Regions from separate parts of the Paraburkholderia graminis genome, predicted to be linked through region 2. Evidence: riboswitches for the same ligand, from Rfam matches in the RefSeq annotation. Region 2 holds a riboswitch; the other holds the start of a gene.
What was found. A riboswitch is a leader RNA that binds a small molecule or an ion and turns the genes downstream of it on or off. The one in region 2 is predicted to bind thiamine pyrophosphate.
Positions count from the first base shown of each region.

Region 1: it holds a riboswitch for thiamine pyrophosphate, as region 2 does, so the genes downstream of both, CUJ91_RS16285 (FAD-dependent oxidoreductase) here and thiC (phosphomethylpyrimidine synthase ThiC) in region 2, are expected to answer to the same signal.

Region 1 covers NZ_CP024934.1:3,628,536-3,633,565, reverse strand. The annotation lists gene CUJ91_RS16295 (ABC transporter ATP-binding protein/permease) at 1-889, opposite strand, end outside; TPP riboswitch at 1,306-1,429, shown strand; gene CUJ91_RS16285 (FAD-dependent oxidoreductase) at 1,649-2,779, shown strand; gene thiS (sulfur carrier protein ThiS) at 2,849-3,046, shown strand; gene CUJ91_RS16275 (thiazole synthase) at 3,176-3,991, shown strand; gene thiE (thiamine phosphate synthase) at 3,988-5,030, shown strand, end outside.
Region 2 covers NZ_CP024934.1:2,720,837-2,725,866, forward strand. The annotation lists gene CUJ91_RS12055 (DUF1223 domain-containing protein) at 1-384, opposite strand, end outside; gene CUJ91_RS12060 (GreA/GreB family elongation factor) at 957-1,376, shown strand; TPP riboswitch at 1,599-1,717, shown strand; gene thiC (phosphomethylpyrimidine synthase ThiC) at 1,849-3,780, shown strand; gene CUJ91_RS12070 (glycine zipper 2TM domain-containing protein) at 4,042-4,254, shown strand; gene CUJ91_RS12075 (hypothetical protein) at 4,493-4,996, shown strand.

The DNA.
Region 1 (5,030 bases), 910 kb from region 2:
CGACGAGCGGAAAGATGATCGCGATCTGACCGTAGAAGCTCAGCACGAAGGTGAGCCGCTTCGTGTACTTCATGACCTGCCACCAGTTATCGCGGATGCGGCCGAACAGCGAATGGGCGTTCGTCTTCTCCGTGTCCATGCCGTTGTAGAACGCGATCTGCTCGGCGTTCTCGCGCAGACGGATCAGGCCGAAACGGAAATCGGCCTCGACTTTCTGCGCTTGATAGTTGATCGGCACGAGCGGATGACCGACTTTCTGGATCACGAGCGAGCCGACCACTGCGTACAGCGCGGCTGCCCACACCATGTAGCCGGGAATCTGCAGCGGCACGCCGCCGAGCGTGATGGTCAGCGCGCCGGCCAGCGCCCACAGGATCGTGATAAACGAGACGAGCGTGACGACCGTGGACAGCAGATCGAGCGTGAGCGACAGCGTGGTCGTGGCGAACGACTGCAGGTCGTCGCTGATCCGCTGGTCTGGGTTGTCGGCGAGGCGGTCGCGCTCGATCCGGTAAAACGCGCTGTCGTGCAGCCACTCGTTCAGATAGCGCGTGGTCAGCCACTGACGCCAGCGAAAGCCGAGCATCTGGCGCATATAGCGTCCGTACACCGCGAGGATGATGTAGCCGAACGCGAGCCCGGAAAAGATCATCAGCAGATGCGGGAAGTCGCGTACGTTCTTGGTTTGCAGCGCGTTATAGAAGTCGGCGCTCCAGCGGTTCAGGCGGACGTTGATCCATACCACCGCGAGGTTCATCGCAATGATCGCGATGAGCATCCCCCACGCCGTCTTTTTTTCTTCCGACACCCAGTAAGGCTTGATGAGGCTCCATGCGGAGACTTTCTCGTCGGGCGGCAGCGCGGGGCTGACAGAAGTATTCGTTGTCATGAGCGTCCTGGGAGTGCTGTTCGATTCGGGCCGGTCCACGCGGGCCGACCCCTCGCGGGTCTTCGTATCTGTCGTGTCTTGTCTGTGCATATCTGCGCGGTCACGGCGGCTGACGGCCGGGCGCCGCGGCGACTGCCGATTCTGGCGCGAAGCCCTTAAGCGAAAATTAATTCGCGGCGCCGGCGCGAAGCCGGCAGTCATTGCTGCCGCCTCTGCGCGAGCACCGCCGCGACATAACCGCCGACCGTTCGCGCGATGCCGCGTTTTCCGCGTCATCTCTCGTGGCATTGTGCCAGAGCGCTGGGCCGCTCATCCGGCTAAAGCGTAAGGCGCAAAAGGTGGTGCCGGATCAAGCCGCGTGCGCCGCGATGCGCCGCTCGTTTGCGAGCGCCGCGCCTTTTATGGTCTAATGACCTTCGACGAAACAGGGGTGCTTTGCACTTGAGCGGCGTGATTCTCACGCTGCGGCTGCGAGGCTGAGAGAGACCCTTTGCACCCGATCCGGGTAATACCGGCGCGGGAAGTTTCCGGAAGCAGCCAGTCTTCCATTCCCCGCCGGGCGGCGTACTTCATTGGAGTACGCATGTTGCCTGGCCGGCCTTGCCCGCCGGTTTCGTCCTGGGTACGCGCTTTTTGTCGGCCGTACGGAAAGGACTCGATGACCGCCTATTGTTCAGTTATGTGCTTTGCTCCTTGTCGCGCCGTTCTTGACGCGCGCTGCATTGCTTTTGTCCGTCGTATCGAAGCGGAGCGCGCACGATGAGCCGCGCCGCACAACCCGATTTCGCTGTGCTCGGCGGCGGTCTGTGCGGGCGCCTCGTCGCGTGGCGGCTCGCCGGAGAAGGACATCGCGTGGCGCTTTATGAGCGCGGCGACGCCGACGGCTCGCAGGCTGCCGCGTGGGTCGCGGCCGCCATGCTCGCGCCGCTTGCCGAAGCCGCCAGCGCCGAACTTCTGATTACGCGTCTCGGCGCCGCATCGCTCGAAACCTGGCCGCAAGTGCTGGCCGGGCTGCCCGAGCCGGTGTTTTTCCAGCGCAATGGCACGCTCGTCGTCTGGCATCACGCGGATCGGACTGAGGCGCCGCTGTTCGAAAGACGCGTGCGCTCGAACGCGCCGGCCGAACTGCTGGACGGCGGCTTTGTCACGCTGGCCGGCGCGCAACTCGGTGCGGCCGAGCCTGCGCTCGCGGGGCGCTTCAATCAGGGCTGGCTGCTGCCGCGCGAAGGTCAACTGGACAACCGCCAGGTGCTGCGTGCGTTGGCGGCGGGTCTTGCGCAACGCGGTGTGGAAACGCACTGGAATACGCCCGTGCTCGATGGGGCGCTGCCGCCTGCGCGCATCACCATCGACTGCCGCGGCCTCGGCGCGAAACCCGTGCTGCCGACGCTGCGCGGCATCCGCGGCGAAGTCGCGCGCGTGCACGCGCCCGGCATTAATCTGACGCGGCCGGTGCGGCTGCTGCATCCCCGTTATCCGCTCTACATCGCGCCGAAGCAGGACGATTTGTATGTGATCGGCGCCACCGAGGTGGAAGGCGAGGACATGTCGCCCGTCAGCGTGCGATCCGCGCTGGAGCTGCTGAGCGCGGCGTTTTCCGTGCATCCGGGCTTCGGCGAGGCGCGCATTCTCGAACTGAATTCGCAGTGCCGTCCGACCTTGCCCGATCATCGGCCGGCGCTGTTGTGGGACGGCGCGCAGACGCTGCGCGTGAACGGGCTGTACCGGCACGGCTACATGATCGTGCCCGAGGTCGCCGACGAAGCCGCGCGCTTCGCGGCGGCGCTGCTGGACGGACGCATCGGCGACGCCGACGCGTTCGCGGACTGGCGGCGCGCCGCGCGCTGGAGCGAACTGTTCCACGAGCAGCGCGCGCGGGAGCCCGCATGAGCGCCGGCCGCCGGCGCGACGCTGCGAACGCCTGCGCAATTGCCATCGACTGAACCGTATTCGAACACCATGGACATTCATATCAATCAGAAGCCGTTGTCGCTGCCCGAAGGCGCGACTGTCGCCGATGCGCTCGCCGCGTACGGCGCGCGGCCGCCGTTCGCCGTCGCGCTGAACGGCGATTTCGTCGCGCGCACGCAGCATGCGGCGCGCGCATTGCAGCCGGGCGACAAGCTGGACGTCGTGCAGCCCGTGGCCGGCGGTTGAGCGCGTTGCCGCGCCAAACCAAGCCAGCCGTTCACGCAATCGCAGACGAGCGAACACGACCACGCACGACCACGCACGATCACGAGCAATCGCCGCCCGCCCCGCCTTGCCGGAGACCAGATGATGCAAATGACTTCCCCCCAAACCGCCGACGCGCTCACGCTCTACGGCCAACCCTTCGCGAGCCGGGTGCTGCTTGGCACGTCGCGCTATCCGTCGCTGCAATCGCTGTCCGATTCGATCGACGCCGCGCGCCCCGGCATGGTGACCGTCGCGCTGCGCCGGCAGATGAACGAAGGCGGCGCCGAAGCCGGCTTCTTCGATCTGCTCAAGCGCCACGGCGTGCCGCTTTTGCCGAACACGGCAGGTTGCCTGACCGTCGGCGAGGCGGTGGCGACCGCGCACATGGCGCGCGAAATATTCGAAACCGAGTGGATCAAGCTCGAACTGATCGGCGACGACTACACGCTGCAGCCCGATCCGGTCGGCCTGATCGAGGCGGCGGCGAAGCTCGTCAAGGACGGCTTCAAGGTGCTGCCGTATTGCACCGAAGACCTGGTGATCGGCCGCCGTCTGCTGGACGCCGGCTGTGAGGCGCTGATGCCGTGGGGCGCGCCGATCGGCACCGGCAAGGGCGTGATCAATCCGTATGGCTTGCGAGTGCTGCGCGAGCGGCTGCCTGACGTGCCGCTGATCGTCGACGCCGGGCTCGGCGTGCCGTCGCACGCGGCCCAGGTGATGGAGTGGGGTTTCGACGGCGTGCTGCTGAACACGGCGGTGTCGCAGGCCACGCATCCCGACGCGATGGCGCGCGCGTTTGCGCTGGGCGTCGAAGCGGGCCGTCAGGCGTTTCTCGCCGGACCGATGGCCGAGCGCGAAAGTGCGCACGCGAGCACGCCGGTGGTCGGCATGCCGTTCTGGCATCAGGACGGGAGCGCCGCATGACGCAGACCCTGGCCCTGAAAGACCGCGACCTGTTCTGGCCGCCCGCCGACGAGCTCACCGAAGCGACCGAGCGCATCCGCGCCCGTCTCGGCGACTGGCCGCCCACGCACGCGCCGTGGCGCATCTGCCTGACCGCGCCGGATCAGCCGAATGGCGGCGATCTGATCGTGCTCGCCGATGCCGCGCGGCACGGCGAACAGATGGCGCGCTGGCTCGTGCAGGGTGCCGCGGTGGTCGAGGCCGCCGAGAACAAGGCGACGCTGCATCTCGGAGGCGAAAAGTACCGTCTGGAAGGCCATCTCGCGGAAGACTGGATTCCCGCGCTCGCCGCGTTCCTCGACTGCGGTTTCGATCCGCACGACGCGCTCGTGCTGGCGCTCGCGTGGCGCGACGGCGACGAAACCCGGACCAACGCCGCCGGCGACTCGTTCCCGTGCGATCTGGCTGCCTTTCCGCGTCTTGCCGGTTTGCCGCAAGCGCCGGCGCAGCCGTTCCCGCGCTGCCCCGAACGGCTCGGACTTTATCCGGTGCTGCCGAGCGCCGAGTGGGTCGAACGCGTGGTCGGCTACGGTGTGAAAACGGTGCAGTTGCGCCGCAAGTCCGCCCATCCCGCCGACGAACTTCAGCGCGAGATCGCCCGCTGCGTCGCGGCGGGAAAGCGGCACGACGCGCAGGTTTTCATCAACGATCACTGGCAGGTCGCGCTCGATGCGGGCGCCTACGGCGTGCACCTCGGCCAGGAAGACGTGCACACGGCGGATCTGGCGGCGCTGGCGGCGGCCGGCATCCGGCTCGGTCTGTCGACGCATGGCTTCTACGAAATTCTGAAGGCGCTGCACTTCCGCCCGAGCTATATCGCGTTGGGAGCGGTGTTCCCGACCACGACGAAAGTGATGCCGACCGCGCCGCAGGGCGTCAAGCGCCTCGCGCGCTACGTCCGGCTGCTGGACGGCGTCGTGCCGCTGGTGGCGATCGGCGGAATCGATTTGCAGGTGCTACCCGAGGTTCTCGCGACGGGCGTCGGTTGTGCGGCGGTGGT
Region 2 (5,030 bases):
GACGAACACTTCAGGCGTATAGATCGTGTGGCCGCCGGCAAGATCGGTAAGCGTCTGCTGACGCTCGGTGAAACGGTGCTGCGAGAAACGGTCCGTCCAACCGAGACCGTTCCAGTAGTCGACGTGCAACGCCAGCGGCACGACGCTTCGCGTGGCGCCGCTGTTCTTCCATTGACCGAGCCATGCGTCCGCGGGCGGACAGCTATTGCAGCCTTCGCTGCTGTAAAGCTCGACGAGCGCGACGCGATGGGCGGGACTGCGCGCGCTGCACATCGCACTCGCCGCGCTCACGAGGCCGCTCGCGCACAACAACGCGAGCGCGGCAACGAGTGCGACGGCCCGCTTGAACGGCCGATGCGCCCGGCGTTTGATGACTGTTTGCATGACGTGCTCCGATCAGGATCTGCACGTTTGTCGAAGCGCGTCGCCGGTTATGACACCGCGCCGCAAATTTTTTTCGCCCGTTTGTTTTGTGTTGTTTGCGGCGGCGTCCACGCGTGCTTGCGCGATGTCGCCAACTTTCTACACTGCGACTTACAACAACGAAATGTCCGCCAAGGTCGCTGAAAGACGCCGTGCTAACATGCTTGTGTCGATCGCGCCGCTTTGCTGTGGTCTTCTCATGACTCTGTTTTCAAGCGGCGCGCCACCCACTTCATTCGATAACCGCCGGCCACTCATGCGCTTCCCGACTTCCCGTGCCTTCACCCGCTTGCGCCCTCGTGGCGCAACCGGCTGCGCGCGCGTGGAACTCGCGCCGCAAAGGGCCGGCGAACCGTCGCGAACGCTTCTGCCGGCAACGGTTCCGCTTCTCGCCGCCCGGCACCCCGACTGACGCAGCCTGCTCCTTGCCTGAAGCTGCGTCGTCCCTCAAGGGACTGTCGGAGCGCCGGGCCGATCCCATCCGCATGACCTATTCTCGTACAGAGATTGCAGATCGAATTGGAGTAGCCGCCGTGAAGACGACCAGAAGGACCAAGCAGTGTTACCTCACCGAACTCGACGTCGCGCGTCTTGAGAAGCACGCCGCCGCGCCCGGCGCGAACGCCCGTTTTCAGGAGATGCTCGACGACGTACTGGAGCGCGCCGTGATCGTGGACTCCCGCGAAATTCCGGCGAACGTGGTCACGATGAACTCGCAGGCCACGCTCGTCGACGAAAGCAGCGGCGAGCAGATGACGTGGACGGTCGTCTATCCGCCCGAAGCCGACTTCGCTCATGGCCGCCTGAATGTTTTTTCGCCGGTGGGCCTCGCGCTGCTCGGCGCGAAGCGCGGCGAGCACATTCACTTCATGCCGCCGAGCGGCGCCGAAAAAGTGCTGAAGCTCGAGAAAATCCTGTATCAGCCGGAAGCTGCGGACGACTTCACGCGTTAAGCAACCCGTGCCGGTGCTGCGGCGCGTCATAGCGTGCTGCATTCTGCGTTCTGCGTTCTGCATGCCGCGTCACTACAAGCATAGTGCGCAAATCGCGCATGCGAGAGCGCAGCGATTCTCCGCCCGCAGCCGCCGAAGCAAACCACCGCGCGCTGCCCCGCATTAGCACTCACGCATCGCGCGCGGGTTGCCAAGCAGCGCCCGCCCGGTGTATCGTGTGCGCTGCTAACGCGGGGGTCCTGCGTTGCACGGAAGTCGGAGGTCCGTGCCACGTGGGTGAGAAATACCCTTTGAACCTGATCTGGATAATGCCAGCGCAGGGAAGCGTACGGATTTCGCAGCCAGTCTCTAGCCTCACCTCTCGCGAATTCCGACTACTTCCATCTCGTCTCCTGCTTAGCGGCCCCACATTGAATGGGACCGGAGCAAGGCGTCATTGCGCTTAACTCCGGCCGACACACGGAGAACATGCATGAACGCCAATCCGAAGTTCCTTTCCGCCGACGCCCACGTCGATGAAGCCGCCGTCGCGCCGCTGCCCAACTCACGCAAGGTCTACGTGACGGGCTCGCGTCCCGACATCCGCGTGCCGATGCGCGAGATCAGCCAGGCGGATACGCCCGACAGCTTCGGCGGCGAAAAGAATCCGCCGGTCTATGTCTACGATACGTCGGGCCCCTACTCCGATCCGGACGCGAAGATCGACATTCGCGCCGGCTTGCCCGCACTGCGTCAGCGCTGGATCGAGGAACGCGGCGACACGGAAGCGTTGACGGGTCTGTCGAGCGACTTCAGCCGCGAACGCGCGGCCGACACGGCCACCGCCGACCTGCGCTTCCAGGGCCTGCATCGCACGCCGCGCCGCGCGATCCCCGGCAAGAACGTTTCGCAGATGCACTACGCGCGTAAAGGCATCATCACGCCGGAGATGGAATACATCGCGATCCGCGAAAACCAGCGCCGCGCCGAGTATCTGGAGAGCCTGAAGACGAGCGGCCCGAACGGCGAAAAGCTCGCCGCGATGATGGGCCGCCAGCATCCGGGCCAGGCGTTCGGTGCAAGCGCGTTCGGTCCGAACGGCGTCACCGAAATCACGCCGGAATTCGTGCGCGAAGAAGTGGCGCGCGGCCGCGCGATTATTCCGAACAACATCAATCACCCGGAAAGCGAGCCGATGATCATCGGTCGTAACTTCCTCGTGAAGGTGAATGCGAACATCGGCAACTCGGCGGTGACGTCTTCGATCGGCGAGGAAGTCGACAAGATGACGTGGGCGATCCGCTGGGGCGGCGACACGGTGATGGATCTGTCCACCGGCAAGCACATTCACGAAACGCGCGAGTGGATCATCCGCAATTCGCCGGTGCCGATCGGCACGGTGCCGATCTATCAGGCGCTCGAAAAGGTCAACGGCAAGGCCGAAGACCTGACGTGGGAAATCTTCCGCGACACGCTGATCGAGCAGGCTGAACAGGGCGTCGATTACTTCACGATTCACGCGGGCGTGCGTCTGCAATACGTGCCGCTGACGGCGAAGCGCATGACCGGCATCGTGTCGCGCGGCGGCTCGATCATGGCGAAGTGGTGCCTCGCGCATCACAAGGAAAGCTTCCTGTACGAGCATTTCGAAGACATTTGCGAAATCATGAAGGCGTATGACGTGGCCTTCTCGCTCGGCGACGGCTTGCGCCCCGGTTCCATTTACGACGCGAACGATGAAGCGCAGCTCGGCGAACTGAAGACGCTCGGCGAACTCACGCAGATCGCGTGGAAGCACGACGTGCAGACGATGATCGAAGGCCCCGGCCACGTGCCGATGCAGTTGATCAAGGAGAACATGGACCTGCAACTGGAATGGTGCGACGAAGCGCCGTTCTACACGCTCGGGCCGCTCACCACCGACATCGCGCCGGGTTACGACCACATTACGTCGGGCATCGGCGCGGCGATGATCGGCTGGTTCGGCACGGCCATGCTCTGCTACGTCACGCCGAAGGAACACCTCGGCTTGCCGAACAAGGACGACGTGAAGACCGGCATCATCACGTACAAGCTCGCCGCGCATGCCGCCGATCTGGCGAAGGGTCATCCGGGCGCGCAGGTGCGTGACAATGCGCTCTCGAAGGCGCGCTTCGAATTCCGTTGGGAAGACCAGTTCAACCTCGGCCTCGATCCGGACAAGGCGCGCGAATTCCACGACGAAACGCTGCCGAAAGATTCCGCGAAGGTCGCGCATTTCTGCTCGATGTGCGGCCCGCACTTCTGCTCGATGAAGATCACGCAGGACGTGCGCGAGTTCGCCGCGCAGCAAGGCGTCACCGACGACGAAGCGCTGAAGAAAGGCATGGAAGTGAAGTCGATCGAGTTCATGAAGAAAGGCGCTGAGATTTATCAGCGGCAGTGATGCGTTCGCGCATCGCGTGGGACGCATGCCGTCGCCCACTCGATGCGCGCGCAACCTTCCGCCACGCAAAAGCCCGCGCTTGCGGGCTTTTTTTCGTCCATAGGTCAGGCACACGCGATGCTGCAAACAGGGAAACATTTGATTACGAAACCGTCAGTCTGCTGACAACCGCATACATCTGGAAACCGGTTCCGGCGATAAGATCAAAGCGAACGAACAATAACGACAGGCGGTTTCGAATTACAACAGGGAGTCAACATCATGAGATCGATTCGTAAGATAGGTTCGCTTGCGATGATCGTGGCGGTTGTCGCAAGCCTTTCCGCGTGCGAGGGTATGACGACGCGGCAACGGGACACCGCGATCGGTGCGGGCGTCGGCGGCGCGGCGGGTGCCGTGATCGGCGGCAGCGCGCTGTCCACGCTGGGCGGCGCGGCCGTCGGCGGCGTGATCGGCAACCAGGTCGGCAAGTAATCGCCTCGTATGACCGGACAAAGCGGACCGGGCGCCATGCCCCGTCCGCTTTGCTCACAATCTATGCGGATGTGCCGCATCGAAACGGCGCAGGATGAAGAGCCGCAACGCGCGGCTGCAATGAGGCGAAATACGCCGTTACGGTTTTGCAAACCTCCTCGCGCGCCGTCGGCGTAAGCTCGTGCGATAACGTACCGACGACGGCGTCGGCCGCGTTGTTTGCAAACTGGAGCGCGCCATGAAGTCCCGCGTCATCGACACTTTTCATACTATTCGCATGCAGTTCGCGACGGTTGCGCCTCGCCGGCGCATCGGCCGCGGCCGGCTCGCGTTGAGCGGCGCTGCGAGCGCGTTGCTGCTGTCGGGCTGCTATTACCCGTACGGCTACTACCCTGGCTATTACGCGGGTTATCCGTCGTATTACGCGACCGTGCCCGCGAGCGCTACCCAGCGTGAAGTGCCGCTCGGCACGACCGGCGACTCGCAGGGCGCGCAGTCCATGCAGCAGCAGTCGGCGCAGGCGCAATATGGCCAGCAGCCGCAGCCCGGCGCGGCCGCTTCGCCGCCCGCGTATGTGGTCGCGCAGCCGCCGGTGTACGTTGCGCCGGCTTATCCCGCCTACTATCCGCCACCGGTCTATCCGGCCTGGTACGGCTACGGCTATCCGGGCTGGTATGGGCCGGCCGTGTCGATCGGCTTCGGCTGGTCGTGGGGCGGCGGCGGGCACGGTCATCATCACTGAGCTTTCGCTCCTCCCGTAGTTTCCCTTCTTGACG